2 regions of the Erwinia pyri genome follow, and region 1 is predicted to be linked to the other one. Evidence: predicted binding sites of a transcription regulator. Region 1 holds the regulator's gene; the other holds the start of a gene.
The links. Region 1 encodes PurR, which represses purine synthesis genes. Its sites were predicted from a motif close to CANGCAAACGTTTGCNTG; they were not measured.
Positions count from the first base shown of each region.

Region 1 (16,091 bases):
TGTTGCTGAGCCTCTTCAGTTTTATCATCAAGTTCGGGCTGATGGTGCAGATCAGCGTGCTGTGGCAGTTTTTACTCTTTCTCTTCCCTTTGCTCATCACGCTACAGCTGTTTAAGCTGCAGCAGAAAAATCGCGCCAGCCTCTGGGCACAACTGATTGTGTTTGGCGGATCGTTTCTGGCGGTGACTAACCCGCCTGTCTACGACTACCAGGCGTTTCTGAACGATAATCTGGCGAAGGTTTTTGGCGTGATGCTGGCCTGGCTCGCCTTTCAGATCCTGCGCCCCAGCTCGGATAAACGCCGTAGCCGCAGGCACATCCGTGCTCTGCGTCGGGAATTCCTTGACCAGCTCAGCCGCCGCCCTCACCTCAGCCAGAGCACCTTTGAATCGCTGATTTATCACCGGGTCAATCAACTCAACAGCAGTCGCGACGACCGGGCTCGTTTATGGTTGCTGCGCTGGGGCGTGGTGCTGCTGAACTGCTCACATATTCTCTGGCAGCTGCGCGAATGGCACAGTGACGCCAGCGAGCTGACCGAAATGCGCGAGGCGACGCTGCAAAATTTACACCGAATCATCGGCGAACGCGGCGTGCATCACCATTCACTGGCGCAAACGCTAGCAGAGTTAGAGCAGAGGATTGAGAGGCTACAGGCTATCGGCAAAGACGAGGCCAGCGAGCTGGCGGGAATTATCTGGCGGCTGTTCTGTTCCTTATCGCAGTTGCAACAGGCGCTGCCGGAGGAGGCACGAGCGGCAAGCGCCTGATACGATCAGATCACGCCGCAGGCGAAGCGGTCACCTCCGCCGCCCAGCGGTTTCGGCGTATCCGAATGATTATCGCCACCCATGTGGATCATCAACGCTTTTCCTTTAATTTCCGAGAGCTTTTTGATGCGTGGTGCCAGGACCGGATAGGTTGCCATGCCGTCGTTGGTCACAAACAGGGCGGGTAGATCGCCCAGGTGTCCATTCTGCCAGGGGCCAAGATGTTTACCCGATCCCGACGGGTCAAGATGTCCGCCAGCCGCCCCGGCCGGAACAATTTTGCCCTCTTTGCTTTGCGGTTCGCAGCTGCCTTTGGCGTGAACATGGAAACCATGAATGCCCGCCGGGAGGGCTTGCAGGGCTGGTGTGAAGGTGACGCCGTAAGGCGTCTCTTCCAGCGTCACGGTACCGATGCTCTCACCGGCTCCCTGTGGGGTAGCCAGCTTCATCTCAACTTTTTCACTGGCTGCCTGCGCAAAACAACCTGTTGCCAACAGCAGCGCCATCAGAGTCAAACGTTTCATACACTTTCCTTTTCGTCTCTTCCAGAGTGGAGTTTAAGCCTGGTAAGTTTCCGGGAAAATGCCTGTTAAATGCGCTTAATTGACCTTTATTTACCTGGCCATCACCTGACTGGCACGCTTAAAACAGCGAAGGCTGTTCCGGCTCATCAGGCACGTCCGTTTTGCCCGCACGCTGCAGACGAAGAAAGCGCTGACGGCAGAGGCGGATCACCTCCCGCTTTTGCGCATCGGTAAATTTCATCCAGTTGAAGCGCTCTTCGCGACTTCTGAGACAGCCGCGGCAGTAGCCGCGTTCGTCAGACTGACAAATCCCCCGACAGGGACTTGGCACCGGGAAAAACTCAAGTTGTTCTGCCACCGTCCCTCCTGAATTCAGGTCAGTCCCTTATTGAAGATCGGTTATTCCCCGACCGCAAGTATGAATGCTCTTTTTTTGCACCGCTGGCAGTCGCCAGTCCACTTCAGACCGGCCCCACACAGCGCTGGTTTGGCACTCGCGTCTATTTCCTGCGAGAGTTCGCATTGTTGAGCAGTGGTTAAGGTTTCACTAAGGTTACAACGCTAAGATTCTCGCAGAATTTATTTTTGACGGAACGCTATGAAACGCTTACTTAAGTTACGGTGTAACGAAAATGCTTTTAATCTTTATATCGCGCTTTTCTTTACGTTTATTCTGAACGCCCTCTTCCTGTTGCGGGCCTGGGAGACGATCCCTTACACCTCTGTTCATGATTACCTATTTGCTGCGACGCTGCCCGTTGTGCTGTTTTGTGCCTTCCTGATTATCTTCAGTGTGGCTGCTGTACCCTGGATCCGTAAACCCTTGCTAATCATTTTAGTGCTGGCCGGCGCTGCCGCGACCTATTTTATCTATAGTTTTGGCACGGTCATTGACACGAATATGATCCAGAATGTCTTTGAAACTGACGTTCAGGAAGCCACAGCGTTATTCAGCCTTCGTTATCTGCTGTGGATGGCAGTTTTAGGTATCGTGCCCGCCGTGCTGATTGCCACTACCAAAATTAACACTCATCGTCCCTGGTGGATGAATATAGCTATACGCGCCCTGACCGTAATGGCTGCGATAGCCGTGGTGCTGCTGGTAGCAGCGCTGTTCTATAAAGATTACGCCTCACTGATCCGTAATAACAAAGGGCTGGTCAAAATGATCACCCCGGTTAACGTGGTCAGCAGCGTGGGTCATTATGCAGATAACCGCTGGTTTGCCGGCGATCAGACGCTGGTGCGCATTGGTCAGGATGCGAAGAAAGGGCCGCTAATCAAGGCGGAAAAGAAAAAAACGCTGGTGGTCTTTGTGCTGGGTGAAACCGGCCGGGCAGAGAACTTTTCGTTAGGTGGCTATGCCCGGGAAACTAACCCTAAGCTGAAACAGGACAATGTTATCTACTATCAGAACGCCACCTCCTGCGGCACAGAGACCGCTATCTCTGTTCCCTGCATGTTCTCTAATATGCCGCGTGAACATTATGATGCCGGTCTGGCGCGTCACCAGGAGGGCGTGCTGGATGTCATGGCCCATGCCGGGGTAAACGTTTTGTGGCGTGAAAATGACGGCAGCTGTAAAGGTGCCTGCGATCGCGTGCCCCATACCGATATGACAAAGTGGAATGTCAGAGAGCTCTGTAAAAGTGACTACTGTCTGGATGACGTGCTGTTGCACCGTCTGGATAAATATATCGACAGCGTAAAAGATGACACGGTGATTGTGCTGCATCAGATGGGGAGTCACGGACCTGCCTACTATCTGCGTTATCCGGCGGCGATGCGCAAATTCACGCCAACCTGCGACAGCAATCAGATTCAGGACTGCGATCATCAGGCTTTAGTGAACACTTATGACAACTCGATCCTCTATACCGATGCTATGGTGGACAGCACCATCAGCCTGCTGAAGTCCCGCAGTGATAAATTTAATGTTGCTCTGGTCTATCTCTCTGATCACGGGGAATCGCTTGGGGAGCACGGCATGTATCTGCATGGCGCACCTTATCTGTTTGCCCCCTCTCAGCAGACGCACATTCCTTTCCTGCTCTGGATGTCGCCCGATTACGCCAGCGCCTTTGGCATCAGTCAGGCCTGTCTCCGCCAGGCTGCCAAAACCGAGGCAGTGTCACAGGACAATATCTTCCATACGCTGCTGGGAATGATGAATGTGCAAACCCGAGAGTATCAGCCAGCGCTGGATATGATCCGATCGTGCCAGGCGCAGTAGCCCAGTTTGTACCAGACCTGTCGGTCTGGTACGCTACCTGAACAGGCTGATTTTGCAGGCGCAAATGCGTTGCTTACGCTAAGCTTGCCCTGTCGGCAAACTTTCCGACAACGCACCTATGGTTAATGTCAGGCAGGAGATAACGCGTAGGCTGCCATCGCTACGTTAAAAAAAAGTCCTTTGTCTAGTCGACCGGTCTACCAGGAGAAATAATGGAATTGAAAAAGCTGTTCACCCCTTTGAAAACGGGTGCGATTACCGTTCCTAACCGCATTTTTATGGCCCCTCTGACCCGACTGCGCAGCATTGAACCGGGCGATATTCCTACTCCGCTGATGGGTGAATATTACCGTCAGCGTGCCAGTGCCGGACTGATCATCACTGAAGCGACGCAAATCTCTGCACAGGCTAAAGGCTATGCCGGCGCACCAGGTCTGCACTCAGCAGAGCAAATTTCAGCCTGGAAGGCGATCAACGCAGGCATTCACCAGGCGGGCGGCCACAGCGCCGTTCAGCTCTGGCACACCGGCCGTATTTCCCACACCAGCGTGCAGCCAGAGGGCAAAGCCCCGGTCTCCTCTTCTGCCATCAACGCAGAAACCCGTACTTCCCTGCGTGATGAGCAGGGGCAGGCAATACGCGAAGCCACTTCCACTCCCCGCGCGCTTGAAGTGGATGAGATTGCCGGGGTAGTTAATGATTTCCGTCAGGCGGTGAGCAATGCCCGTGAAGCGGATTTTGACCTGGTGGAGCTTCACTCCGCGCACGGTTATTTGATTCATCAGTTCCTCTCTCCTGCATCTAACCAGCGCACAGACAGCTATGGTGGCAGCATAGAAAACCGCACCCGCTTTGCTCTGGAAGTGGTTGATGCTGCCATTGCCGCCTGGAGCGCTGACCGCATCGGGATCCGCATCTCCCCGCTGGGTCCGTTCAACGGTCTGGATAATGGTGAAGATCAGGAAGCCGCGGCGCTCTACTACCTCACTGAGCTGGCGAAGCGTAATCTGGCCTATCTGCACATCTCCGAGCCTGACTGGGCCGGTGGTAAGCCTTACAGCGAAGCGTTCCGTAAAGCTATTCGTAGCGTCTACCCGGGCGTGATTGTGGGTGCCGGTGCCTATACCGCCGAAAAAGCGGAAGAGCTGATTGAAAAAGGGTTGATTGACGCAGCTGCCTTTGGCCGTGTTTATATCGCCAACCCGGACCTGGTTGAGCGGCTGCGTGAAAACGCCCCGCTTAATGCGCCGCGCCCTGAACTCTTCTACGGCGGCGGTGCAGAAGGCTATACGGATTATCCCTCTCTCGCCGGATAAAAGTAAACCAAGCTGCGTCCGGTGCGGCCTGTGAAGTTTTGATAAGCCTTACTGACAGTTATTTCCCCGGCAGGCAAAGCCTGCTGGTTACCCTGCCGGAAAATCATCGCTATACTTATTTTTATTACCCGTTATCGGATGATAACGTTTTTCACAAAGAGGATGTTATGCGCTTACTTCACACCATGCTTCGCGTTGGCGATCTGCAGCGTTCCGTTGATTTTTATACCAAAGTTTTGGGCATGCGCCTGCTGCGTACCAGCGAAAATACCGAATATAAATACACGCTTGCTTTTGTGGGTTATACCGAAGAGAGCGAAGGCGCGGTAATTGAGCTGACCTATAACTGGGGTCAGGAGAGCTACAATCTGGGCGACGCCTACGGTCATATTGCGCTGGGCGTGGATGACGTTGCGGCTACCTGCGATCGTATCCGTCAGGATGGCGGCAACGTAACGCGTGAAGCAGGCCCGGTTAAAGGCGGCACCACCATCATCGCCTTCGTAGAAGATCCCGATGGCTATAAAATCGAGCTGATTGAGAACAAGCATGCGGGTCACGGCCTGGGTGCCTGATTCTCCAGGGCGCCTTAAGGGCGCCCTTCTTCTCCCTTCCCCTGCTGCATCTCGCGGTGAAATTTGCCATAATGCGCGCTGCATTTTTTCGCCAATGAGATCCTGATGTCTGAATCGAACGAACTGAACGCCCTCAGCAGCCGTTTTCGCGGCTTTTATCCGGTAGTAATCGATGTGGAGACCGCCGGATTTGACGCGAAGACCAACGCGCTACTGGAAGTGGCTGCCGTTACCCTGAAAATGGATGAGAATGGCTGGCTGGAGAAAGACGAAACGCTCCATTTCCACGTTGAGCCGTTTGAAGGTTCTGTTCTGCAACCTGAAGCATTGGCTTTTAACGGCATTGATCCCTCTGACCCGCTACGCGGTGCAGTCAGTGAATATGAAGCCCTGCATGCCATATTTAAACTGGTGCGCAAAGGGATCAAAGATCGGGACTGCAATCGCGCCATTATGGTGGCGCATAATGCCACCTTTGATCTCAATTTTATGAATGCGGCCGCTGAACGGGCCGGTCTGAAACGCAACCCCTTCCATCCTTTCGTGACCTTTGACACGGCCGCGTTAAGCGGGCTGGTATTAGGGCAAACCGTACTGGCGAAAGCTTGTGCTGCGGCAGGGATGGCGTTTGACAGTAGTCAGGCGCATTCCGCTTTGTACGATACGGTGCAAACGGCCGATCTCTTCTGTGAGTTAGTGAACCGCTGGAAACGGCTGGGTGGCTGGCCGCTGCCCGTACCGGAAAGCGAAGCATAAAAAAAGGGCGAGGAATTTTCCTCGCCCTTTTACTTTCTGACTGGCTTATTCAGCGGTGTCAGAAGGGTATTTTTGTGCAGTTTCTTTGATCAGCTGCTGCAGTTCGCCCTGCTGATACATCTGAATGATGATGTCGCAACCGCCGACCAGCTCACCATCCACCCACAGCTGCGGGAAAGTTGGCCAGTTTGCATATTTAGGTAATTCCGCGCGAATTTCCGGATTCAGCAAAATGTCCACATAGGCGAAACGTTCGCCACAGGCTGACAGCGCCTGAACGGCCTGGGCCGAGAAGCCGCAGCTTGGCAGTTTCGGTGAACCTTTCATGTAGAGCAGAATCGGGTTTTCTGCTATCTGGCGCTCAATTTTCTCAACGGTACTCATAAATGGCTTCCTTAATCGGATACTTCGTGTCTATTTAGTGTAGCGACTCTCTCCGCACGATGAAAACGACATTTTACTGAGAGCATTTTCGGCGTCTGCGCCTCACAAGCCCAGGCGGATACATTAAAATAACATTTCCCTCTGATTATTGCAGCGCTGATGGCGGTAAACTGGATAAGGTTTGCGCAGATAACCAGCTGATTTGGCTTATTTTTACAGGTTTTACTTGTTCTGCATCATTGAAACAAAAAAGACCTTACCTTTTGTTAAACAGTTAGATTAGAATTGCCCAATGAGCCTGCTGCAAAGCAGATATCCCTGTTTTTGGCACGCTTTGGCCGCCGGTCGAAGCACAAACTGTTAATGGTAACGATGCGTTTACTCATCACCCTCTTTATGCTGGCGTTTGCTCAGCTCTTTTTTAATATGGCGCACGCATCGCCACACGCTCCCGTTAATGCTAATCATCATAAGACGGACGCCGGTACGCCAGCCCGGGAAGATGAGCGACGTAAACGCAGGCCGGTTAAAGCGAGCTCAACTAAAAAAGTGAAAGAGTCCACCAGCAAGAAATCCCGCTTAACCTCCGCTCCGAAGCTCAAGCTTAAAAAGAAAGCACCTCAGGCAACTGCCGCCGCTACCCCCAGCAGAGTTAACAAAAAAAGCGTTAATGAGGGTAAAAAACGTTACGGGCGTCACCGTGGTAAAGCCGCGCAGATGGAAGCGCTGACCGCCGATCTCGATTCGGCGCCGCTGAAGTTGAGCAAAGCTCACCGTGCCCGCTATCAGAAGGCGCGTGAAACCGCGATGAACAAACTGATGGGCCAGCTGGGTAAGCCTTATCAGTGGGGCGGAACCTCACCGAAAACCGGCTTCGACTGTAGCGGACTGGTCTGGTATGCCTATAAAGATCTGGTGAAATTTAAGATCCCCCGCACCGCTAATGAGATGTATCACCTGCGCGATGCCGCCTCAATCAAACGTGATGAGCTGGAAAAAGGGGATCTTGTCTTCTTCCGCATTAATGGCCGCGGCGCTGCCGATCATGTGGGCGTCTATCTGGGTGACGGTAAGTTCATTCAGTCCCCGCGCACCGGCAAGGATATCCAGGTCAGTGCGCTGGGCGAAGATTACTGGCAGCGCCACTATATTGGCGCCCGTCGGATGATGACGCCGAAAACCATTCGTTAAAAGTGATACAGGGGCCAGTTGCCTGGCCCCTGTTCAGACTAGTGCATGATGGCGGTAAAGCTGAACGCCATAATCATCGCCAGTGCGCAAACCGTGGTCAGTAGTGAGAACTTTAAATCGGTATCCATTTTTCTTCCTGAATAGCCCTACAGTTTATGGTGTTACCAATTTTCCCATACTTAGCGGTAAAAATCTCGTTTTCTCTGCTCAGCCTTGTTAGAATTCTTTTTTTGTTGCGCAACGCTCGCTTATCTTCACTGTTCTGCGGGTGACCACTCTTTTCCTTCCTGACGAATCCGACAGCAACATAAAAAAATGATTTAAGACGTCAGGTTTTATTCTTACCAGGCAAACGATTAACAACAGCCTTATCAACATGTTGAGATAAGCGCAGGAGTAGCTAGTTCATGGCAACAATTAAAGATGTGGCAAAACAGGCCGGGGTGTCGACCACCACCGTTTCCCACGTCATCAATAAAACCCGCTTTGTCGCCGAAGAGACGCGGGAGGCCGTCTGGGCTGCAATTAAATCGCTGCACTACTCCCCCAGTGCAGTGGCCCGTAGCCTGAAGGTTAATCACACCAGAACCATTGGTCTGTTAGCCACCTCCAGCGAAGCGCCCTATTTTGCCGAGATTATCGAGGCGGTGGAGAACTGCTGCTTCGCAAAAGGCTATACCCTGATCCTGGGCAATGCCCATAACGATCTGCAAAAGCAGCAGGCCTATCTGTCGATGATGGCGCAAAAGCGCGTGGATGGTCTGCTGGTGATGTGCTCAGAGTATCCCGATCCGCTGATCAGGATGCTGGAAGAGAACCGCAATATCCCGATGGTGGTAATGGACTGGGGCGAGTCCCGCGGTGACTTTACAGATACCGTGCTGGATAACGCTTTTGAGGGCGGCTATCTGGCCGGGCGCTATCTGATCGATCGTGGTCACCGCGATATCGGCGTGATCCCCGGGCAGATGGAGCGCAACACCGGCGGCGGTCGCCATGCCGGCTTCCTGAAAGCGCTAGCTGAAGCCAATATTACGCTGCGAAAAGAGTGGCTGGTGCAGGGTGATTTCGAACCGGAGTCTGGCTATCAGGCGATGCAGCAGATTTTGTCGCAAAAGCAGCGCCCGACGGCGGTCTTTTGTGGCGGTGACGTCATGGCCATGGGCGCAATTTGCGCTGCGGACGAAATGGGCCTGCGGGTCCCGCAGGATATATCGGTGATCGGTTATGATAACGTGCGCAACGCCCGTTACTTTACGCCAGCGCTGACTACCGTCCATCAGCCAAAAGAGCGTTTGGGCGAGACCGCCTTCGATATGCTGCTGGACCGCATCACCAGCAAACGGGAAGATCCGCAGACCATTGAGGTGCATCCTTCACTGATTGAACGTCGCTCGGTCGCCGACGGTCCTTTCCTGGATTACCGCCGCTAAACGACTTGTGCACCTCTCTCCTCCTGCAGCCAGGGGCATACTCTGCCCCTGGCCTGCGCTGTTTACCCGCTTTGTTATTCTTCCTCACGCAGCCATTCGCTGTTCAGCGTATCGCTTTCTCCCAAATAATCGAGTAGCCAGCTCAGCGCCGGTGAAGCCTGCTGTTCAGACCAGCTGACGCAGCAGGGACTGTCGGGAAAAGCGGCAGCAAGCTTAAGCTCGTGCAGCGTGCCCTGTTTCAACAGAGGCCGGGCAAAATGTCCCGGCACCATGCCCACGCAAAGCCCGGCTGACAGACAGTCGAAGGCGCTTTCCCAGTCCGGCACCACCAGCCGCCGCTGGTTATCCAGGGTCCAGGTTGTTCGCTTGGGGAGTGCCCGCGAGGTATCCTCCAGCACCAGCGAAGGCCACTCCCGGATCGCCTCTTCAATGATTACCTGCTCCTTGTGCTGCGCCAGAGGATGATCTGCCGCTACCACACAGCGCCAGTTCAGTGCTCCCATATCGCGAAAGGCAAAACGGCCGCCTACCGGAATAGCCTGAGTCGCCCCGATGGCCACATCAACCCGGCCATCGGCCAGCGCATCCCAGACACCATTGAACACCTCTGGCGAGAGATGCAGCTCCATATCCGGAAAGTGGCGATAGAAGTCCACCACCAGCTGGCGCGTGCGCTGTGGTTTGACTATCCGATCGACGGCAATGTTGATCTGTCCGCGCCAGCCGTTTGCCACCTGCTGACACTGCCGTCGGGTGGCGAGCATTTTTTTGATAACACTACGCCCTTCCTGCACAAATACCCGTCCCGCTTCGGTCAGCACCACATCCCGATGCCGCCGTTCAAACAGGGGAACCGCCAGCCACTCCTCCAGCTGCCGCACTGTATAGCTGATAGCTGAGGGGACCCGATGCAGCTCTGCCGCAGCTGCGGTGAAACTGCCGGAGCGTGCTACGGCATCAACGACTTCCAAAGCGTGTTCTGACCACATAACCTGCCTGCAAATTTTTTGGAGGGAACAGGCAAATATTACCGTTTCACAAGCTGATTGACACGCGATTACACTCTGCGGCGTTCGATTCATTACCCATAAAGAGAAAAAAATGCCTGGAAAAGGATTTATAGTTTACCTCGCGCTGCTCAGCGTTGCGGGTTTCCTCGCCACCGATATGTACCTGCCTGCTTTTATCGCTATGCAACAAGATTTGCAAACCAGCGCGGGCATCATCAGCGCCAGCCTCAGCCTGTTTCTGGCCGGTTTTGCCAGCGGTCAGCTGATCTGGGGGCCGCTGTCCGATCGTATTGGCCGTAAGCCCGTGCTGCTGATGGGCCTGAGCCTGTTTGCCATCAGCTGTGCCGCTATGTGGTGGGTTGAATCTGCTTCCCTGCTGCTGGCGCTTCGATTTGCGCAGGCCATCGGCATCTGTGCCGCCGCAGTGAGCTGGCAGGCGCTGGTGGTTGACCGCTATCCGGCCGCCCAGGCTAACCGCGTCTTTGCCTCTATTATGCCGCTGGTAGCCCTTTCGCCAGCGCTGGCTCCGCTGCTGGGTGCCTGGCTGCTTAACCACTTTAGCTGGCGGGCCATTTTTATCACGCTATTGCTGATTGCGGTTGCCCTGCTGATTTTTACTCTGTTTCTCAAATCGCCCCGTAAAGAGACAACGCAGGCAGCCAGTGAGAAGGTAAGTTTTATCAGCTTATTAAAATCCCCGGTCTACGGCGGTAACGTGCTGATCTACGCCGCCTGTTCAGCCAGCTTTTTTGCCTGGCTAACAGGGTCGCCCTTTATTCTTGGGGCTTTGGGCATGTCGCCTGGAGATATCGGCCTGAGCTACGTGCCGCAAACGCTCGCTTTCCTGATTGGCGGGTATGGCTGCCGTACGCTGCTGAAACACCTTGAGGGACGAGCGTTGTTACCCTGGCTACTGGCTCTTTATGGCGTCAGCATCCTCGCCTTCTTTATTGCCGCTCAACTGCCGGAACCTTCGCTGTATGCTTTGCTGCTACCTTTCTGCGGCATGGCGCTGGCGAATGGTGCGATTTATCCGATTGTGGTCGCCAATGCCCTGCTGCCCTTCCCCCAATCCAGCGGCAAGGCGGCTGCCCTGCAGAACACGCTACAGCTGGGTTTGTGCTGCATTGCCAGCCTGATTGTCTCGACCTTTATCACCAGCTCCCTGTTTACCACCTCGCTGGTCATGCTCTCCACTGTTGTTTTGTCAATAATCGGCTATATTTTACAGCGTGTGAAAGCGGAAGAGATGACTCTGGCTGGTGCGCACGGTGGACGCTAACAGGTTGAATTAATTGATTAGCACACTAACAATATTCCGTTGAATTATGCCTGACGTGAGCATATACTCATTTCAGGCAACATATAATAACAAGTATTTCGCAATTACTTAGAGTCCTGACAGGGCTGTCAGCATGCTATTCCGCGTGGCAATCGTTGCGCAACTCTGCAGGCATTCATATCAACCCTCTGTAACGCCGGATATCAGGCGTACGGTTATGCCGTGCGTGTTCTCAAATCCTGTAGAAATTGTCTATTCTATTTCTCAGGTTTCAATCACACAGGGTGATGGAGAAGCTATGAGTTCATCGTGTATAGAAGAAGTGAGCCTTGGAGAGAATCAGTGGTACCGAATCATCCAGGAAATGTTGCGCAATGCTGATATTGAGATCAACGGTACCCGTCCCTGGGATATCAAAATAACCAATCCTGACTTCTTCAAACGCGTTTTACAGGAAGGGTCACTTGGTCTGGGTGAAAGTTATATGGATGGCTGGTGGGAGTGCGAACGGCTTGATATGTTCTTTCACCGCGTCCTGCTGGCTAAACTCGATCAACAGCTTCCCCACCATTTCAAAGATACGCTGAGGATCGCCGCGGCCAGATTAACTAATCTGCAGTCACGTAAGCGTGCCTGGATTGTGGGCAAAGAGCATTACGATCTCGGGAATGACCTTTTCTCACTGATGCTCGATCCCTACATGCAATATTCCTGCGGCTACTGGAAAGAAGCGCAGACGCTGGAAGAGGCGCAGCAGGCTAAATTAAAAATGATCTGCGATAAGCTGCAGCTTGAGCCAGGCATGTCTCTGCTGGATATTGGTTGCGGCTGGGGCGGTCTGGCGGAGTTTGCCGCCAGAAACTATGGCGTGAGCGTATTCGGCGTGACTATTTCCGCCGAACAGCAAAAAATGGCCCAGCAGCGTTGTGAAGGGCTGGATGTCACTATTCTGCTGCAGGACTATCGCGATCTCAATCAACAGTTTGACCGTATTGTCTCGGTCGGCATGTTTGAACATGTGGGGCCAAAAAATTACGCGACCTATTTCGATGTGGTCAATCGTAATCTGAAACCTGACGGCATCTTCCTGCTTCATACCATCGGTGCCAATACTACTGATGAAAAAGTGGATCCGTGGATCAATAAATATATCTTCCCGAACGGCTGCCTTCCTTCAGTGCGTCATATCGCCGATGCGCAGGAACCCTATTTTGTCATGGAAGACTGGCATAACTTCGGCCAGGATTACGACACCACGTTAATGGCCTGGCATCAGCGTTTTCTGGCCGCCTGGCCGGAACTGGCAGAAAAATATGGCGAGCGCTTTAAGCGGATGTTTGTCTATTATCTCAACGCCTGTGCTGGCGCCTTCCGTGCGCGCGATATTCAGCTCTGGCAGGTGGTCTTCAGCCACGGCGTAGAGGGTGGTTTACGCGTTCCGCACTAATGAGATAAGGGACCAGAAGGGCCGACCAATGCTGTCGGCCCTTTTTTATCTATTGCTCTGAAGCAGCCGCAGCGAGTAAAGCGGCTTCCCGCTGAGCCAGTACCCGCTCAACAGTTTCTACTATCGCCTGAGTATGGGGATCGATCTCGATATTCACCCGATCGCCCAGCCGTTTTGTACCCAACGTGGTTCGGGCCAGCGTTTCTGGAATAAGGTGAACGCAGAATTTGGTTTTGGTGACTTCACCCACCGTGAGGCTGATGCCATCAATGCCAATAAAGCCTTTATGCAGAATGTATTTCATCTGCATTACATCCTGCGGCCTGAACCAGATTTCCCGGTTATTTTCTGAAGTCACTATTTTGCTGATTTCAGCGGTGGTCATAATATGGCCGGACATTAAGTGGCCACCAATTTCATCGCTGAATTTTGCCGCCCGCTCAACGTTTAAGGTATCACCCACTTTAAGATCACCAAGATTGGTAATCCGCAGCGTCTCTTTAACCAGATCAAAGCTTACCCGATCGCCCTGCACTTCCGTCACCGTAAGGCAGCAACCGTTATGAGAGACAGAAGCGCCTAATTCCAGACCGGGCAGCATCTCCGCCGGTAATTTAATAATATGGGTGCGAAAATTAGGTTTCTCTTCAATTGCCAGCACCTCAGCGGTGCCCTGCACAATACCGGTAAACATAGTTGTGGCCTCTGTATAAGAATTCTTGCTCTAGTTTGCCCTGGTCCCCCGATAAAACCAAATGCGATCCCGGGGATCTCGTGACATAACGAGCTATTCTTAACGCAGACGTTGGCTATTTTCTCTGCGAACATTACACTGTGCGGCCAGCCCTGCTTTTATATCGCAGAAATAGCGTTTTTTACTTTCGTAGTCTCTCTTTTTTCCGTTAACCAATAGGTGTATGTGTGCAGAAGTACCTTACAGAAGCGCGTCAATTATTAGCGCTGGCAATCCCGGTGATCCTTGCGCAGGTTGCGCAAACGGCTATGGGTTTTGTCGATACCATTATGGCCGGCGCAGTGAGCGCCACGGACATGGCCGCCGTAGCCGTAGGCACCTCAGTCTGGTTGCCTGCCATTCTCTTCGGTCATGGTCTGATATTGTCACTGACTCCAGTGGTTGCGCAATTTAACGGCTCCGGTCGGCGCGATCGCGTAGCTTTCCAGGTTCGTCAGGCCTACTGGCTGGCGGCGATGGTTTCTGTTGTCATCATGGTGCTGCTCTACAACGCCGGTTATCTGATCCGCTCTATGCAAAATATCGATCCCCATATGGCAGATATTGCCGAAGGGTATCTTCATGCGCTGCTCTGGGGGGCGCCAGGCTATCTCTTCTTCCAGGTAGCGCGCAATCAGTGCGAAGGTCTTTCCAAAACGAAACCCGGCATGGTAATGGGGTTTATTGGCCTGCTGGTTAATATCCCGGTTAACTATATCTTTATTTACGGCCATTTTGGCATGCCTGCCCTGGGCGGCGTTGGCTGTGGCGTGGCTACCGCTTCCGTCTACTGGGTGATGTTTATCGCCATGAAATATTGGGTGGGCCGTGCCCGTTCGATGCGTGATATCCGCGTGGCTGGCCGTTTCAGCCCGCCGGACACCGCTATTCTTTGGCGTTTATTTAAGCTGGGTCTGCCCGTTGCACTGGCGCTCTTTTTCGAAGTCACGCTGTTTGCCGTGGTGGCCTTGCTGGTCTCGCCGATGGGCATTGTGCAGGTTGCCGGACATCAAATCGCCCTGAACTTCAGCTCTTTGATGTTTGTTTTGCCGCTCTCACTGGGCGTGGCTACCACTATCCGCGTGGGTTACAGGCTTGGACAGGGATCTACCGAAGCGGCAAAAGTTTCCGCCTGGACGGCACAGGCCGTGGGCGTTTCGCTGGCCATGATGACGGCTATTTTCACCGTGACGTTCCGTGAACATATTGCTCACCTCTATACGGACAACCCTGAAGTGATTGCTCTGGCGGCTCATCTGATGCTGCTGGCCGCTATCTATCAGTTTTCTGATTCAATACAGGTTATTGGCAGCGGAATTTTGCGCGGCTACAAAGATACCCGCTCTATTTTCTTTATCACCTTTATCGCCTACTGGGTGCTGGGTCTGCCCAGCGGATACATTCTGGCGCTGACGGACTGGGTGGTGCCACGGATGGGGCCGGCGGGTTTCTGGACCGGTTTCATCATCGGCCTGACCTCGGCGGCAATAATGATGGTCTGGCGGATATTGCGCCTGCAACAGAAGCCAGCCGGGATCATTCTGGCACGCGCAGCGCATTAATTTTTCGAAATTTTTAACGACGCCATGTTCAAAATTGCTGCGCTTCGCACAGTTGCGCAGCAGTCGGGAAGAAAAAAACAGATTTCCGCTTGCCAGGCGTAGAGGCTGTCGTTAATATTCGTCCCCGCTGTTACCAAGACAGCAAACAGATGCGTTCTTAGCTCAGTTGGTTAGAGCACCACCTTGACATGGTGGGGGTCGGAGGTTCGAGTCCTCTAGAACGCACCACAGTGCGTCCGTAGCTCAGTTGGTTAGAGCACCACCTTGACATGGTGGGGGTCGGTGGTTCGAGTCCACTCGGACGCACCAAAATTAAAGCGTTCTTAGCTCAGTTGGTTAGAGCACCACCTTGACATGGTGGGGGTCGGAGGTTCGAGTCCTCTAGAACGCACCATCCTGCACGCTTCTGAAAAATCTCCCTGCTCCCTTTTTGATGCGCAACAAGCTGATCTGCCGCAACCTTTGCTGCATTGCCCGCTGCTTTTTAATTGGTTTTCGCGCACTTAACGACTATAATACGGAACGTTGTTTCACTTGAATGGTTTCAGCGTATGGTTGACCCTTTAGCAAAAACGATAGCTTGTTGCGCAACGCATTCCTGCGCGCGCGCTGAAACCGCGTCTCAACTTCCCCTGCACGCTTTAGCACCGTCACCTATTCTTATTCTGTATCGCAGTTTGCCAGTCAGGCACGAATTCTTATCCGGCGCTCACTCAGGCTCCGGGATCTCGCTTTTCTCATCCATCACAACTTAATAGAAAACTCGTCATGAAAAAGACCAAGATTGTTTGTACTATCGGTCCAAAAACCGAATCCGAAGAAATGTTAACCAACCTGCTTGATGCAGGCATGAACGTAATGCGCCTTAACTTCTC
Region 1 covers NZ_CP132353.1:2,003,147-2,019,237, reverse strand. The annotation lists gene Q3V30_RS09385 (FUSC family protein) at 1-770, shown strand, start outside; gene sodC (superoxide dismutase [Cu-Zn] SodC) at 776-1,294, opposite strand; gene Q3V30_RS09375 (DUF1289 domain-containing protein) at 1,413-1,652, opposite strand; gene eptA (phosphoethanolamine transferase EptA) at 1,893-3,527, shown strand; gene nemA (alkene reductase) at 3,740-4,843, shown strand; gene gloA (lactoylglutathione lyase) at 5,011-5,418, shown strand; gene rnt (ribonuclease T) at 5,524-6,174, shown strand; gene Q3V30_RS09350 (Grx4 family monothiol glutaredoxin) at 6,220-6,558, opposite strand; gene Q3V30_RS09345 (C40 family peptidase) at 6,931-7,749, shown strand; gene cydH (cytochrome bd-I oxidase subunit CydH) at 7,788-7,877, opposite strand; gene purR (HTH-type transcriptional repressor PurR) at 8,157-9,182, shown strand; gene punR (DNA-binding transcriptional activator PunR) at 9,257-10,171, opposite strand; gene punC (purine nucleoside transporter PunC) at 10,284-11,474, shown strand; gene cfa (cyclopropane fatty acyl phospholipid synthase) at 11,773-12,921, shown strand; gene Q3V30_RS09315 (riboflavin synthase subunit alpha) at 12,971-13,615, opposite strand; gene Q3V30_RS09310 (MATE family efflux transporter) at 13,843-15,216, shown strand; tRNA gene Q3V30_RS09305 (tRNA-Val) at 15,368-15,444, shown strand; tRNA gene Q3V30_RS09300 (tRNA-Val) at 15,449-15,525, shown strand; tRNA gene Q3V30_RS09295 (tRNA-Val) at 15,534-15,610, shown strand; gene pykF (pyruvate kinase PykF) at 15,985-16,091, shown strand, end outside.

Region 2 (16,091 bases), 930 kb from region 1:
TAATGTACGCCGCCCTGGACGATCTGGCAGCTTTGCGCACCCATCGCTTCCAGTTCACTTTTTAACAGCTCTTCGAGCCCACGCGCCGTACTGGCAAACAGAGAATTCATAGTGTCACTTATCGTCTTCAGAAAATTGCTGCGCATTATAGCTAATCGCAGGCACATGTCATAAAGTTAGCTTCTTTTCCGCAGGCACCCCGCCGCTTTTCTTGCCTGTCGTTTGTTTTTTCCGCTTTATCTGCCCGGAGAGCATCATGATTAGCCTGTCTCGTCTCTACATTCACCCGGTGAAATCGATGCGCGGTACGCAGGTTTCCCATGCGCAGGCGCTGGAGAGTGGGCTGGCATTTGACCGCATCTTTATGATTACGGAGACGGATGGCACCTTTATTACCGCGCGCCAGTATCCCGAAATGGTGCTGTTTACCCCGGCACCGATCCCGGAAGGGCTATTTCTCTCTGCGCCCGATGGCACCAGCGCCACCATCCGCCTGGCGGACTTTGCCAGCGATGGCGCGCCTACCGAAGTGTGGGGCAACAGCTTCACCGCACTGATAGCGCCGGATGCGATCAATCAGTGGCTCAGCGCCTTCTTTCCCCGCCCCGTTCAGCTCCGTTGGGTAGGCCCGGAGATGACGCGCCGGGTGAAACGCTTTGAACAGGTGCCGCTGGGCTTTGCAGATGGCTTCCCGTTTTTGCTGATTAACGAAGCCTCGCTGCACGACTTACGTCAGCGCTGCCCGGCAGGCGTGAAGCTGGAGCAGTTCAGGCCTAATATTGTGGTCACCGGCGCTACGGCATGGGCGGAAGACAGCTGGTCAACCGTGCGCATTGGCGACATTCTCTTTGACGTGCCAAAGCCCTGCAGCCGGTGCATCTTTACCACCGTCAGCCCCGAACGCGGCCGCAAGCATCCCAGTGGTGAACCGCTCGCCACACTACAAAAATTCCGTACCGCGCTGGATGGCAGCGGCGACATCGATTTTGGCCTTAACCTGATCGCCCGATCCAGCGGGATTATGCACACAGGAGACGAACTTCAGGTTCTGGCCAGTAAGCCGCCCCGCCCTTATGGTGCGGGCCAGGTCTCTGAATCACTGGAAGTAGAAAACAGCAGCGCGGCTAGCGTCGCCATAAGCTGGCAGGGTGAAACCTTCATGGGGAATAACCAGCAGGTGCTGCTGGAGCAGCTGGAAATGCAGGGCTACCGTATTCCCTACTCTTGCCGGGCCGGGATTTGTGGTAGCTGCAGGATGACGCTGGTTTCAGGGGACGTTAAGCCGATGAAGAAAGGTGCCGTTCGTGAAAACGGAACAATCCTCAGCTGCAGCTGTATTCCAGCCGGTAATATCGTCCTGACTGAATAAACTTAAACCGCCTGCGCCAGCTGTAAAAGGCGGGATTGCGCATGCGGCCGTAACCGGTCGTGCATGACTTTGATCGCATCACCCAGCACCATGCCGCGTCCTGCCAGCGTGAGCTGAGGCTGAGCAAGCAGGCAGAGTGCAGCATTTTCACCGCTTTCCACCACCAGCAACACGGCCTGTTCGCCGTTTTCACACAGCTTCACGCTGACCAGCTCACCCGCTGTCGGCGTCCAGCCACCCTGCCGGTGCGTTTCGAAATGCCAGCTTTTTGGCATCAGCGGCTTCAGGAAACGGCAGGCGATCAGCGCGTTCAGTACCAGCTCTGCACGCTGATCTGCGTTCAGCTCGCAGCAGCGGCAATTTTCTTCAAAGGTAAAAAAAAGCGCCGCGTCATCAACGCAGAAGCCTGACGTGGTAAACGCATCAGGGGAGAGCATCTTGCGGGGAAAGCGGGAGCGGAACAGCATCCCATCAGCCAGGTCCAGCATCATGCGGTCGTGTTCTGCATCAAAAAACCAGCGCCAGCTGTCGTCAGGTTTAATTCTCATGATGGATCCCGTTGTTTTAATATGACCCTTCTCGCTCTGGATTTGAAAATTAATGTCAACTCGCCGGCGGGTCAAATCAGGCTAAATAATGGATAAACAGAAGAAAATATAAACGAGCCAGCGGCGAAAATAAAGCCCCTGGCCGTTTTAACTAAGAATTACCTTAGAGATGGGTCACAATTTCTTTTATCAACGGCGGCCCTTTATAAATAAAGCCGGAGTAGATCTGCACCAGCGAGGCGCCCGCCGCGATTTTTTCACGGGCAGAAACCAGGGAATCAATGCCGCCTACGCCAATAACGGGCAGCCTGCCCTGCAGCTCTTTTGCCAGGCTGCGAATAATTTCAGTACTTTTTAACTGCACCGGGCGCCCGCTTAAACCCCCCGCTTCTTCGGCATATTTCAGGCCGCTAACCAGTGAACGATCCAGCGTAGTATTGGTGGCTATCACACCATCAATATTATGGCGCACCAGACTGTCAGCGACCTGCACCAATTCTTCTTCTGAAAGATCGGGGGCAATTTTTACCGCGACGGGAACATATTTGTGATGCAATGTTTCAAGATCTTTCTGTTTTTGTTTAACCGCAATTAAAAGATCGTCCAGTGCTTCGCCATATTGCAGCGTGCGTAATCCCGGTGTGTTTGGCGAGGAGATATTAATCGCAATATATCCGGCATAGGCATAAATTTTGTCCATACAGGTAAGATAATCTTCTTTACCTGACTCTACCGGCGTATCTTTATTTTTGCCGATATTAATCCCCAGTACGCCATCAAAATGGGATTTTTTCACGTTCTCAACCAGGTTATCCACGCCAAGATTATTAAATCCCATGCGATTAATGATCCCCTCGGCTTCCAGCACGCGGAACATGCGTGGCTTGTCATTACCCGGCTGCGCGCGCGGCGTGACGGTGCCGATTTCAATAAACCCAAAGCCCATTGCGCCGAAAGCGTCAATACATTCCCCGTTTTTATCCAGACCGGCAGCGAGGCCCAGCGGATTTTTAAACGTCAGGCCCATACAGTTAACCGGTTTAAAAGGCAGAGACTGGCGCACCAGATGCATTAAAGGCGTACCTGTAACACGGTGCAGCTGCTGTAACGTCAGCTCATGGGCACGCTCCGCGTCAAGCTGAAACAGCGCCTTACGGACAAAGGGGTAGTACATGATCGCTCCTGAATGCCCGAGATAACAGGCCTGGATAGGACAAAAGTTGTTATCGCCTGGCGACAGCAACCCTGAAAAGTGCGTTTTGCGTCACTCTACAGCGCTCCCCTTTATTCTCTGTTGCCGGAGGGCCTGAACGGTCAAAGTGCGGTGCAGTGACGCTGCAGGCGCGGGGGAAAATGGTAAAGTCCTTTACGCGGAAAGTAAAACGTTAGCGTTTAATAATCCTGCCTCTTATGCGCTATTGCCAGAATCCGACTTAAATATGCCGGATAAATCATTTAAGCCTCCTGCTCCTCTCTGTCAGGATAGACCTCACAGTTACCGAATTTCTTAGTTCAATAACTTTTGGTTATAAGGAGAGGTTATGCGCGTTATTACTCTGGCGGGAAGTCCTCGCTTTCCTTCACGCTCTACCGCCCTGCTGACGATCTGTCAGCAGCTGCTTGAAAAACGCGGTGTGGAAGTTATTCCCTGGAATCTGCATAACTTTGCTCCTGAAGATCTGCTCTATGCTCGTTTTGACTCCCCGGCTCTGCTGGCGCTGAAAGAGGATTTAGCCCAGGCTGACGGACTTATCGTGGCGACGCCCGTTTACAAAGCCTCTTTTTCCGGCGCGCTAAAAACGCTGCTGGACCTGCTGCCTGAACGTGCCCTGGAACACAAGGTGGTGCTGCCACTGGCTACAGGCGGTACTGTCGCCCATATGCTGGCCGTGGATTATGCGCTTAAGCCCGTTCTGAACGCCCTGAAGGCACAGGAAGTGCTGCACGGCGTGTTTGCCGATGACACCCAGATCGCCCACTACGATCGTACCCCTGAACTCTCCCCTCTTTTAAAAGATCGAATCGATGAGTCCGTTGAGACTTTCTGGTCTGCGCTGGCTCGCCGCCATCAACCGTTTGCCGTCGCGGTATAAGGAAGAGAGATGACGCTTTTAGCCCGTATTTTTTCTGCCCTGGCGCTGACCAGCGTGCTGGCAGGTTCGGCTGTTGCTGCCGACACAGACGCACCCAAAACGTTTCGCATCGGCTACCAAAAAGGGTCGGTGAGCATGGTATTAGCCAAATCGCATCATCTGCTGGAGAAGCAGTTCCCGCAGACGCAGATTAAGTGGGTGGAATTCCCGGCAGGCCCGCAAATGCTGGAGGCATTAAACGTCAACAGCATCGATCTGGGCAGTACGGGTGATATCCCGCCAATCTTTGCTCAGGCCGCCGGTGCGGATCTGCTTTATGTCGGTGCAGAACCACCAAAACCCAAAGCTGAAGTGATCCTGGTGCCTAAGAACAGCCCGTTTAAGGCGGTGGCCGATCTGAAAGGACATAAAGTGGCTTTCCAGAAAGGTTCCAGTTCACACAATTTGCTGCTGAGAGCGCTGGCAAAAGCGGGATTGTCATTCAAAGATATCCAGCCTGCCTACCTGACGCCTGCCGATGCCCGTGCAGCCTTCCAGCAGGGCGATGTTGATGCCTGGGCTATCTGGGATCCCTACTATTCCGCCGCGTTGCAGCAGGGTGGCGCGCGGGTGCTGACTGACGGTAGCCAGCTCAATCAAACCGGCTCCTTCTATCTGGCAACGCGCCCATTTACGCAGGCAAACGGGCCGTTTATCAGTAAAGTGCTGGCCACCTTCAGTCAGGCTGACGCGCTGACGCTGAGCGACAGAACGCAAAGTATTGAGCTGCTGGCCCAGGCGATGGGATTGCCGAAGCCGGTGGTGGCAAGTTATCTGGATCATCGTCCACCGACCAGCATCAGCCCGGTCAGCGAGAAAACGGCACAGGCGCAGCAGCAAACCGCCGACCTGTTTTATGCCAACCAGTTAATGCCGGTAAAAGTTGAGATCGCCAGCCGTATCTGGCGGCCCACCAGCGCAAACTAATCAGGAGTTCATCATGAGTCTTTCCGTTTTCTGGTTTTTACCCACCCACGGTGATGGCCACTATTTAGGCACGGCAGAAGGCGCCCGCCCGGTCGATCACGGCTATTTGCAGCAGATTGCTCAGGCTGCCGATCGCCTGGGTTTCGGCGGCGTGCTGATCCCTACCGGTCGCTCCTGTGAAGATGCCTGGCTGGTTGCCGCCTCGCTGATCCCTGTCACGCAGAGGCTGCGCTTTCTGGTGGCTTTACGCCCCGGCGTGATTTCGCCCACTCAGGCCGCGCGCCAGGCTGCAACGCTGGATCGTCTCTCAAACGGGCGTGCTTTGTTCAACCTGGTCACCGGCGGAGATGCTGAAGAGCTGGCGGGTGATGGCGTGTTCCTCGATCACACCGAGCGTTATGCAGAATCGGCCGAATTTACCCGCGTCTGGCGCCGGGTGCTGGAAGGAGAAACGGTCGATTATGAAGGCAGGCATGTGCACGTTCGCGGCGCCCGATTAATGTTTAAACCCGTACAGCGGCCGCGCCCGCCCTTATGGTTCGGCGGCTCGTCAGATCCTGCTCAGGACCTGGCGGCTGAGCAGGTTGATGTCTATCTGACCTGGGGCGAACCGCCTGCTCAGGTAAAAGAAAAAATCGATCGGGTGCGGGCTAAAGCTGCTGCCCAGGGGCGGAGCGTGAAGTTCGGCATTCGTCTGCACGTCATTGTGCGTGAAACTAATGAAGAGGCCTGGCAGGCTGCAGATCGGCTGATCTCACATCTGGATGATACCACCATTGCTAAAGCGCAGGCCGCGCTGGCAAGGACAGATTCAGTAGGCCAGCAGCGTATGGCTGCCCTGCACGGCGGCCGCCGGGACAAACTGGAAATCAGCCCTAACCTCTGGGCTGGCGTAGGCCTGGTTCGCGGAGGGGCGGGAACGGCTCTGGTGGGTGACGGCGAAACCGTCGCCGCAAGAATGCAGGAGTATGCCGATCTGGGGATAGAAACCTTTATTCTTTCCGGCTATCCGCACCTTGAGGAGGCGTATCGCGTCGGCGAACTACTCTTCCCTCATCTGGATTTAGCGGTGCCTGAAGTGCCACAGCCTCGCGTCGTTTCCGCTCATGGTGAAGCGGTAGCAAACGATTTCACACCGCAAAAAGTTTCTCAGAGTCAGAGGTGAAGATGAATAAGCCGCTTTCACGTTTGGCTAATCAGCTGGTGCCCTGGGCGCTTCCGGTGCTGCTGATTGTGGTCTGGCAGATTGCCTCTCAGGCTGGCTGGCTTTCCACGCGGATCCTGCCCTCTCCTGAAGCCATTCTGATCACTTTCTGGAAGCTCTCTGCCAGCGGCGAGCTCTGGCAGCATCTTGCCATCAGCAGCTGGCGGGCAGCCGTAGGCTTCACCATCGGCGGTTCGATTGGCCTGATACTGGGGCTGATCACCGGGATGTCGCGGCTTGGCGAACGCCTGCTGGATACCTCGGTACAGATGTTGCGTAACGTGCCGCATCTGGCGCTGATCCCACTGGTGATCCTCTGGTTTGGTATTGACGAGTCAGCCAAGATTTTTCTGGTGGCGCTCGGGACAATGTTCCCCATCTACCTGAATACTTATCACGGTATTCGTAACATCGACCGTGGGCTGGTTGAGATGGCCCGCAGCTATGGCCTCTCTGGCTGGAGCCTGTTTATTCAGGTGGTGTTGCCGGGCGCCCTGCCCTCGATCATGGTAGGCGTACGTTTTGCGCTGGGCCTGATGTGGCTGACGCTGATCGTGGCAGAAACCATTTCCGCTAATTCAGGAATCGGTTATCTGGCGATGAATGCCCGCGAGTTCCTGCAAACTGACGTGGTCGTGGTGGCCATTATTCTCTATGCCCTGCTCGGAAAACTGGCTGATGTCAGCGCGCTGTTACTGGAACGCGTCTGGCTGCGCTGGCATCCCGCTTATCAACTGAAAGAGGACAACGCATGAGCGAGTTAACGCCTTCTCCGGCACGCCTCAATGCCGGAACGCCGCTGGTGATCGGCGGCGTCAGCAAGCAGTACAGAGACCGGACGGTCCTGAATAATATCGATCTGCATATTCCCGCCGGACAGTTTGTGGCGGTTGTGGGCCGCAGCGGCTGCGGGAAAAGTACGCTGTTGCGCCTGCTAGCGGGCCTGGAGAAGACCACGTCAGGGAGTTTACTTGCCGGAAACGCGCCGCTCAGTGATGCGCAGGATGACACCCGCCTGATGTTTCAAGATGCAAGATTGCTGCCCTGGAAAAGTATCATTGATAACGTCGGGCTGGGCCTCAAGGGCAAGGCCTGGAAACAGAACGCGCTGGAGGCGCTGGAAGCTGTAGGGCTGGCCGACCGGGCGAAAGAGTGGCCAGCCGCGCTTTCCGGCGGGCAAAAGCAGCGCGTGGCGCTGGCCCGTGCACTGATCCATCGTCCTGGTCTGCTGCTGCTGGACGAACCGCTGGGCGCGCTGGACGCCCTGACCCGTATTGAAATGCAGGATTTGATCGAGTCGCTCTGGCAGAAGCACCACTTTACCGTACTGCTGGTGACGCATGACGTCAGTGAAGCGGTAGCGATGGCTGACAGGGTGCTGCTGATAGAGGAGGGAAATATCGGGCTGGATCTGCAGGTGGATCTTCCTCGTCCACGCCGCAAAGGATCGGTGAGGCTGGCAGAGCTGGAGGCAGAAGTGCTGGATCGGGTGATGAAGCGTTCGCCGGCGGCAGCGGAAAAACGTTACGCTCAGCGGTGATAAAAGAGGTCAGCAGGTTAGCCTTGAAAGGCTATTACTGAACCTGAAGCGCGGCGAACATAATCGGCTCACAAGTGTGGAAGTAAAACTATGCTGGCGTAATCTGCCGTAAAGATGTGCAATAAAAAACGTGCTGGCATGGCTGGCATAAGCTGCTCACAAAGACGCAAAAAGCGTCATCCCTGACAGCTCGGGCCGCGCCGTCCATGGCGCGGCACGCTTTGTTCCCAGCTTATGCCAGCCACGCTTCACGTCCAGCGATAGCCTTTAAAAGGCAGTAAAGTCATCAGTGCTTAAGTTGAGCAATTTCCTGTTTAAAGCAGATAAGTCATCCGTGCTCAAGTTCAGCAATTGCCTGTCTTAAGCAGAAAAGTCATCCGTGCTTAGTTCGGCTATTGCCTTTCAGGGGCGGATTCTTATCCGCCCCTTTACTCAACGAATATCAGGCATTCAGCGCTTTACTGATTTTCTCGTAAAGATCGCCAGAGAGTTTATCCAGCCCTTTCAACTGCTCCAGCGCCTTACGCATCAGCGCCTGACGGCCAGCATCATAGCGTTTCAGACGAATCAACGGTTCAATCATCCGTGCCGCAACCTGTGGATTACGCGTATTCAGATCGGAGAGGATCTCCACCAGGAACTGATAACCGCTGCCGTTAGCGGCGTGGAAGGCTGAAGGGTTAGCCGACGCGAACGCGCCAATCAGCGCACGAATGCGGTTTGGATTGCTGAGCGTAAAGGAGCGGTGGCTCAGTAAGGCCCGAACGCGGTTCAGCACGTCTGGCGCCGGACTGGTAGCCTGCAGGGCGAACCATTTATCCATAACCAGTCCATCCTGATGCCAGCGCTCATCGAACGCCACCAGCAGCGCCTCACGGCAGGGAAGCTGCGCCGCTACGGCAGCCGCCATTGCCGCCAGCGAATCGGTCATGTTATTCGCCTTGCTAAACTGCGCCTTAACCAATTTGTCCGCCAGCTCAACATCGCCAAAGGCCAGATAGCCCAGGCAGACATTTTTCAACGCGCGCTTGCCAATCTCCGCATGTTCAATACGGTAATCGGTGCTCTGGTTGGCGTTATAAACCGCCAGCCACTCATCAGCCAGCTCGGTCGCCAGCAGGCGTACCAGCGAAGCACGCACATCTGCAATCGCCTGTGGATCGATGATCTCAAACAGCTCGGCTATCTCATTTTCACTTGGCAGCGAAAGGATCAGCGCCATCAGCGCCGGGTCGCTGTTCTCTTCCAGCAGCACCGCGCGGAAGGCGTCAGCGACATGCAGCGGCAGCGAAAGCGGCTGACCCTGTTGTTGGCGGGCGACATTCAACTTGATGTAGGTTGCCAGCAGGCTCTGCGCCGCATCCCAACGGGCAAAGTCATTACGGGCATGGCGCATCAGGAAGGTAAGCTGCGCATCGCTCCAGTTATAGTCAAGCTTCACCGGCGCGGAGAATTCCCGCAGCAGCGAAGGTACCGGCTGGAAATAGACTTTATCAAAGATGAAGCTCTGGAACTCTTCGGTGACGTTGAGCACATTATGGACCGGATGGCCGTTATGCTGCAGCGGGATAACCTTGCCCTCGCCATCATAGAGTTCGATATCCAGCGGGATATGCAGCGGCAGCTTCTCTTTTTGATCGGCAGTGGCCGGCGTTCTCTGCGTGACGTGCAGCGTATACTGCTCCAGCTCGGGGTTGTAATCGTCGCGAATGGAGAGGATCGGCGTGCCGGACTGACTGTACCAGCGGCGGAACTGCGAAAGATCGACATTGGAAGCATCTTCCATCGCCTGCACAAAGTCATCGCAAGTTGCCGCGCTGCCGTCATGGCGTTCAAAATAGAGCTGCATGCCTTTCTGGAAATTCTCTTCTCCCAGCAGCGTATGCATCATACGGATCACTTCTGAACCCTTCTCATACACCGTCAGGGTATAGAAGTTGTTCATTTCGATCACCTGTTCAGGGCGGATCGGGTGCGCCATCGGGCTGGCATCTTCAGCAAACTGAGCGCCACGCATAATGCGGACGTTATCGATACGGTTCACCGCACGAGAGCCTAAATCGGAGCTGAACTCCTGGTCGCGGAACACCGTCAGCCCCTCTTTCAGGCTGAGCTGGAACCAGTCGCGGCAGGTCACGCGGTTGCCGGTCCAGTTATGGAAATATTCGTGGCCGATCACCGCTTCAATGCCGAGGTAATCTTTATCGGTGGCAGTTTCCGCCTTCGCCAGCACATATTTAGAGTTAAAGACGTTAAGGCCTTTGTTCTCCATGGCGCCCATGTTGAAGAAGTCCACGGCGACGATCATAAAGATGTCCAGGTCATACTCCAGACCAAACCGCTCTTCATCCCACTTCATGCTGTTTTTCAGCGAGGTCATCGCCCAATCTGCACGGTCCAGATTGCCGCGATCGACAAAGATCTCCAGCGCAACGTCACGGCCTGAGCGGGTTTTAAAGCTGTCGCGCAGCACGTCAAAATCACCGGCCACCAGCGCAAACAGGTAACAAGGTTTCGGGAAGGGATCTTCCCATTTCATCCAGTGACGGCCATCTTCCATCTGGCCACCGTCAATGCGGTTTCCGTTGGAGAGGAGATAGGGAAAGAGCGTCTGTTCGGCAATAATAGTGGTAGTAAAGCGGGCCAGTACATCCGGGCGATCAAGATACCAGGTAATATGCCGGAAGCCTTCAGCTTCACATTGCGTACAGAGCGCTTCACCCGATTTATAGAGGCCTTCCAGCGCGGTATTCTGGTCAGGATGAATGTCATTGACGATTTTCATCGTGAACGTCTCTGGCAACTGCTCAACGATCAGCGCCCCCTCTTCAAGGCGGTAGTGCGCCCAGGCAACGTCATCTATCTCTAGCGAGATAAGCGTGAGATCTTCCCCATCCAGGCGCAGCTCTGCCCCTTCAGCGCCCAGTTTTTTGACGCGGCTGATGGCGGTCACCTGGGTAGTGCTGGCATCCAGATTGAAAGTCAGATCGATATCGGTAATGGTAAAATCTGGAGCACGATAATCATGGCGATTTTTGGCTTGTGGCAGTTGCGTCATAAGTCCTTCTCACGTCGATAATTAGTTAACCTTTTCAAGTCTATTCCTGTTAGCGCGATGTTGCCATGTAGAATCGCGCTGCGGGGGGAATAGCGCCTTAAAAGACACATCCCATTAACAAGCGCACGGATTGCCCTCGACCTTGTCCGCTGAATTGTGTTGTGATCGGGTTCAATAAATGAGGAATCAAGTTATACTCCTGCGTCATTTCTTTTTTTATAACCAGGGATAACGCTCTTCGCCAGAGGATGCTGAAACGCACCATGACACGACATGCTACCCCGATCCTGACCACGTTGCTGGACACGGACGCCTATAAGCTGCATATGCAGCAGGCCGTGTTCCACCGTTATAAAAAAGTTTCCGTGGTGGCCGAGTTCCGCTGCCGGGGCGACGACCTGTTGGGTATTTATGCTGATGAGATTGTCCGGGAGATAGCCTCAATGCAGGCGCTGGCGCTGACGGATGAAGAGGCCGACTATCTTGCTACCCTGCCTTTCTTTAAGGCGGACTATCTCGCCTGGCTGCGCCAGTATCGTTACGATCCTTCACTCGTCCGCGTTCGCAACCATCAGGGCAAGCTGGATATTCGTATCAGCGGTTCATGGCTGGATGTGATCATGTGGGAAGTGCCGCTGCTGGCGCTGATCAGTGAGGTGGTGCATCGCCACCGCTCGCCGCTGGTTACCGCAGCGATGGCCGTCGATCATCTGCAGACCCGTCTGGCCGATTTCAAAACCATGACGGCCGATCTCGATATGTCCCGCTTTAAGCTGATGGACTTTGGTACGCGCCGTCGTTTCTCCCGCGAAGTGCAGCAGGCGATTGTCGGCACGCTCAAGCAGGAGTTCCCGTGGCTGGTAGGTTCCAGTAACTATGACGTTGCCCGTCGGTTAAACATCACACCGGTGGGCACGCAGGCACATGAATGGTTTCAGGCGCATCAGCAGATCAGTCCGGTTCTGGCAAACAGCCAGCGGGCGGCGTTGCAGGCCTGGCTGGATGAATATCCTGATACTCTGGGAATAGCGCTGACCGACTGTATCACTATGGATGCCTTCCTGCGTGATTTCGGCGAGAACTTTGCCACCCGTTACCAGGGGCTGCGCCATGACTCGGGCGACCCGGTTGAATGGGGCGAGAAAGCTATTGCGCATTACGAGAAGCTTGGTATCGATCCTCGCAGCAAAACGCTGGTCTTCTCCGACAACCTCGACCTGGAAAAAGCCGTGGCGCTTTATCGCCACTTTGGCCAGCGCGCTAACGTTATTTTTGGCATCGGCACCCGTCTGACCTGCGATATCCCGCAGGTTAAGCCGCTGAATATCGTCATTAAGCTGGTAGAGTGTAACGGCAAGCCAGTGGCTAAACTCTCTGACAGCCCGGGCAAAACTATTTGCCAGGACAAAGCCTTCGTTCGCGCCCTGCGTAAAGCCTTCGATCTGCCGCTGGTGAAAAAAGCCAGTTAGTCCCAGCTTTAGAAGAGAAGAGGCTCCCCCCTCTTCTCTTGTTAACACTGCCGAATATCTGAATAAATCTCCCGCAGAACAACGAATTCTTCTTGTGTCTCGCCTGTCGGCAAGTAACATAGCACTACCCCAAATCCGGGGTAATTTTCTTTAATCCTGATTAATAGTGAGAGACTTTTATGAGCGTTGTGCCTGTAGCGGATGTACTGCAAGGCCGGGTCGCGGTTGACAGTGAAGTCACCGTACGCGGCTGGGTACGTACAAGAAGAGATTCAAAAGCTGGTATTTCCTTCATCGCCGTGTATGACGGCTCCTGCTTTAATCCCGTCCAGGCTGTCGTCAATAATTCTCTGAATAATTATCAGGACGAAGTGCTGCGACTGACTACCGGCTGTTCCGTAGCGATCACCGGTAAAGTGGTGGAGTCACCGGGCGAAGGCCAGAGCTTTGAAATTCAGGCGACCCATGTGGAAGTGGTAGGCTGGGTTGACGATCCGGATACCTATCCGATGGCCGCCAAGCGTCACAGCATTGAGTACCTGCGTGAAGTGGCTCACCTGCGCCCGCGCACTAACCTGATTGGGGCGGTTGCCCGCGTTCGTCATACGCTGTCACAGGCTCTGCACCGTTTCTTTGATGAGCAGGGTTTCTTCTGGGTCTCCACCCCGCTGATCACCGCTTCCGATACCGAAGGCGCCGGGGAAATGTTCCGCGTTTCCACGCTGGATCTGGAAAACCTGCCGCGCACGCCTGAAGGGAAAATCAATTTTGACGAAGATTTCTTCGGTAAAGAAGCGTTCCTGACCGTCTCCGGGCAGCTGAATGGCGAAACCTACGCCAGCGCCCTCTCCAAAATTTATACCTTTGGCCCTACTTTCCGCGCGGAAAACTCCAATACCAGCCGTCACCTGGCTGAGTTCTGGATGCTGGAGCCGGAAGTTGCTTTTGCCGATCTGGAAGATAACGCTGCCCTGGCGGAAGCGATGCTCAAGTATGTCTTCAAAGCGGTTCTGGAAGAGCGCGCTGACGATATGGCTTTCTTTGCCGAACGCGTAGACAAAGAGGCGATTACTCGTCTGGAGCAATTTGTAACCACTGATTTTGCTCAGGTTGATTACACCGATGCGGTTGAGATCCTGATTAACTGTGGTGAGAAATTTGAGAACGCCGTCTCCTGGGGCATCGATCTCTCTTCTGAACATGAGCGTTACCTGGCAGAAAAACACTTTAAAGCGCCGGTGGTGGTCAAAAACTACCCTAAAGATATCAAAGCGTTTTATATGCGCCTTAATGACGACGGCAAAACCGTTGCAGCGATGGACGTTCTGGCTCCGGGTATTGGTGAAATTATCGGAGGTTCGCAGCGTGAAGAGCGTCTTGATGTACTGGATGCCCGCCTGGCCGAAATGGGTCTGAATAAAGAAGATTACTGGTGGTATCGTGACCTGCGTCGCTACGGCACCGTTCCTCATTCCGGCTTTGGATTAGGTTTCGAACGGTTAATCGCTTATGTCACTGGTGTGCAAAATGTAAGGGATGTTATCGCCTTCCCAAGGACGCCACGTAACGCCACCTTCTGATTTAACGCATTAAATATAAGAAATTCATATATATACTCAAGGTCAGCTCTGCTGGCCTTTTTTTATTTTTGTAAATTTAGAGATGGTTCACAAAGTTCCGTGTTTTTTACATTTTGTAATACATATTTTCCTCCTGTAACCAGAATAGGAGATTAGTAGCATTTTCGGGCTAGATAATCGTCTCAGTGAATGGAAAGATGCGTGCAGACACAGGAAGACACCAAACTCTCTTCAGGGTTCTGTAAAGAATGGTTGACGGCAGTGGCAGGTGTCCAAATAACTCCAATGAGGGTAATAAAAAATGATGAAGCGCAACATTCTGGCACTGGTTATCCCGGCCCTGTTAGCAGCTGGTGCAGCCAATGCAGCAGAAGTTTATAACAAAGACGGCAACAAGCTGGACCTCTATGGTAAAGCTGTTGGTCTGCACTATTTTTCTGACAACGACGGTAACGACGGCGATCAGTCTTATGTTCGTTTTGGTTTTAAAGGTGAAACCCAGATCAACGACATGCTGACCGGTTACGGCCAGTGGGAATACAATTTCCAGACCAATAATTCTGAAGGTTCTGATGCACAAGACGGTAATAAAACTCGTCTTGGCTTCGCAGGTCTGAAATTTGCTGAGTTTGGTTCAATTGATTACGGCCGTAACTATAGCCTGCTTTACGACCCAATGGGTTGGACAGATATGCTGCCAGAATTTGGCGGTGATTCAGCTTATACCGATATCGGTGTCCTGGGCGGCCGTACTACAGGCGTCCTGACCTATCGTAACACCAACTTCTTCGGCCTGGTTGATGGCTGGGACTTTGCTGTTCAGTATCAGGGTAAAAACGACCGTGATGACATTCGTCGTGCTAATGGCGACGGCTACGCGCTCTCTACCAGCTACACCTCACCAATCGGTTTAGGCGTGTCAGGTGCTTACGGTTCATATGACCGTACCAATGCGCAAGCTTCAGGTGTTCGTGCTGTGACTAATGACGATGGCGATACTGTAGGAACGCTCAATAACGGTGCCGGCAAACGTGCAGAAGCATGGGCAACTGCTATTAAGTATGATGCTAACAACATTTATCTTGCCGCTATGTACGGTGAAACCCGTAATGCAACGCCATTCTCTACTACTGGTGTAGCAGACAATGGAGAAACTGGCGATGTAAGTTCTTTTGCTAATAAAGCACAGAACTTTGAGTTGGTGGCACAGTATCAGTTCGACTTCGGTCTGCGTCCTTCCCTGGGCTACGTCCAGTCTAAAGGCAAAGATATTGGCAATGGCGTTGGCGATGCTGACCTGATCAAATATGTTGAGGTTGGCGCTACTTATTACTTCAACAAAAACATGTCAACCTATGTTGATTACCAGATCAACCTGCTGGATGACAATAACCCACTGGGTCTGAACACCGACGACACTGTTGCACTTGGTCTGGTTTACCAGTTCTGATTGCCTGCCGGGGTGATTCGTCATCCCGCGCAAACTCAAAACGGGGCTTCGGCCCCGTTTTTGTTTACTGCACTTCGCTAATCCCTGCTCCTTTGATCTTCCCCCGCTTCTTTCCCGTAATTTTAAACGCAAACGGTTGGCATTTTGTGCGCCGTGGCGGTAACCTGAGTGCACATTTCGCTCCAGATTACGCTAACGGACTCCGACTATGTTTGAACGCATTGCAGCTGCACCCGCCGACCCCATTCTTGGCTTAGCCGACCTCTTCCGCGCCGATGACCGCCCAAATAAGATCAACCTGGGCATTGGCGTCTATAAAGATGAAACCGGTAAAACCCCAGTTCTGACCAGCGTGAAGAAAGCTGAGCAGTACCTGTTAGAGAATGAGACTACCAAGAACTATCTCAGCATTGATGGCCTGGCCGATTTTGGGCAGTGCACTCAGGAGCTGCTGTTCGGGAAGGATAATGCCCTGGTTGGTGCCAAACGCGCCCGCACGGCGCAGACGCCTGGTGGTACCGGTGCCCTGCGTGTCGCGGCTGACTTTATTGCCACCCAGACCAGCGCTAAGCGTATCTGGGTAAGTAATCCAAGCTGGCCCAACCATAAGAACGTCTTCGAGTCTGCTGGTTTAGAAGTCTGTGAATATCAGTATTACGATGCGGCTAACCACTCGCTGGACTTTGCCGGCATGATTAACGTGCTGCGTGAGGTTCAGGCCGGTGATATCGTACTGTTCCACGGCTGCTGCCATAATCCAACCGGTATCGATCCTACCGCTGAGCAGTGGGCAGAGCTCTCTGAGATGTCGCTG
Region 2 covers NZ_CP132353.1:2,936,756-2,952,846, forward strand. The annotation lists gene rlmKL (bifunctional 23S rRNA (guanine(2069)-N(7))-methyltransferase RlmK/23S rRNA (guanine(2445)-N(2))-methyltransferase RlmL) at 1-110, opposite strand, end outside; gene Q3V30_RS13895 (YcbX family protein) at 257-1,369, shown strand; gene Q3V30_RS13900 (cell division protein ZapC) at 1,372-1,917, opposite strand; gene pyrD (quinone-dependent dihydroorotate dehydrogenase) at 2,081-3,091, opposite strand; gene ssuE (NADPH-dependent FMN reductase) at 3,459-4,010, shown strand; gene Q3V30_RS13915 (sulfonate ABC transporter substrate-binding protein) at 4,020-4,976, shown strand; gene ssuD (FMNH2-dependent alkanesulfonate monooxygenase) at 4,990-6,141, shown strand; gene ssuC (aliphatic sulfonate ABC transporter permease SsuC) at 6,144-6,935, shown strand; gene ssuB (aliphatic sulfonates ABC transporter ATP-binding protein) at 6,932-7,720, shown strand; gene pepN (aminopeptidase N) at 8,163-10,778, opposite strand; gene pncB (nicotinate phosphoribosyltransferase) at 11,027-12,247, shown strand; gene asnS (asparagine--tRNA ligase) at 12,427-13,827, shown strand; gene ompF (porin OmpF) at 14,129-15,277, shown strand; gene Q3V30_RS13955 (amino acid aminotransferase) at 15,486-16,091, shown strand, end outside.
Region 2: pyrD (quinone-dependent dihydroorotate dehydrogenase) is a predicted target of PurR. The motif match lies at 3,293-3,310, and genes of this name have one in related genera.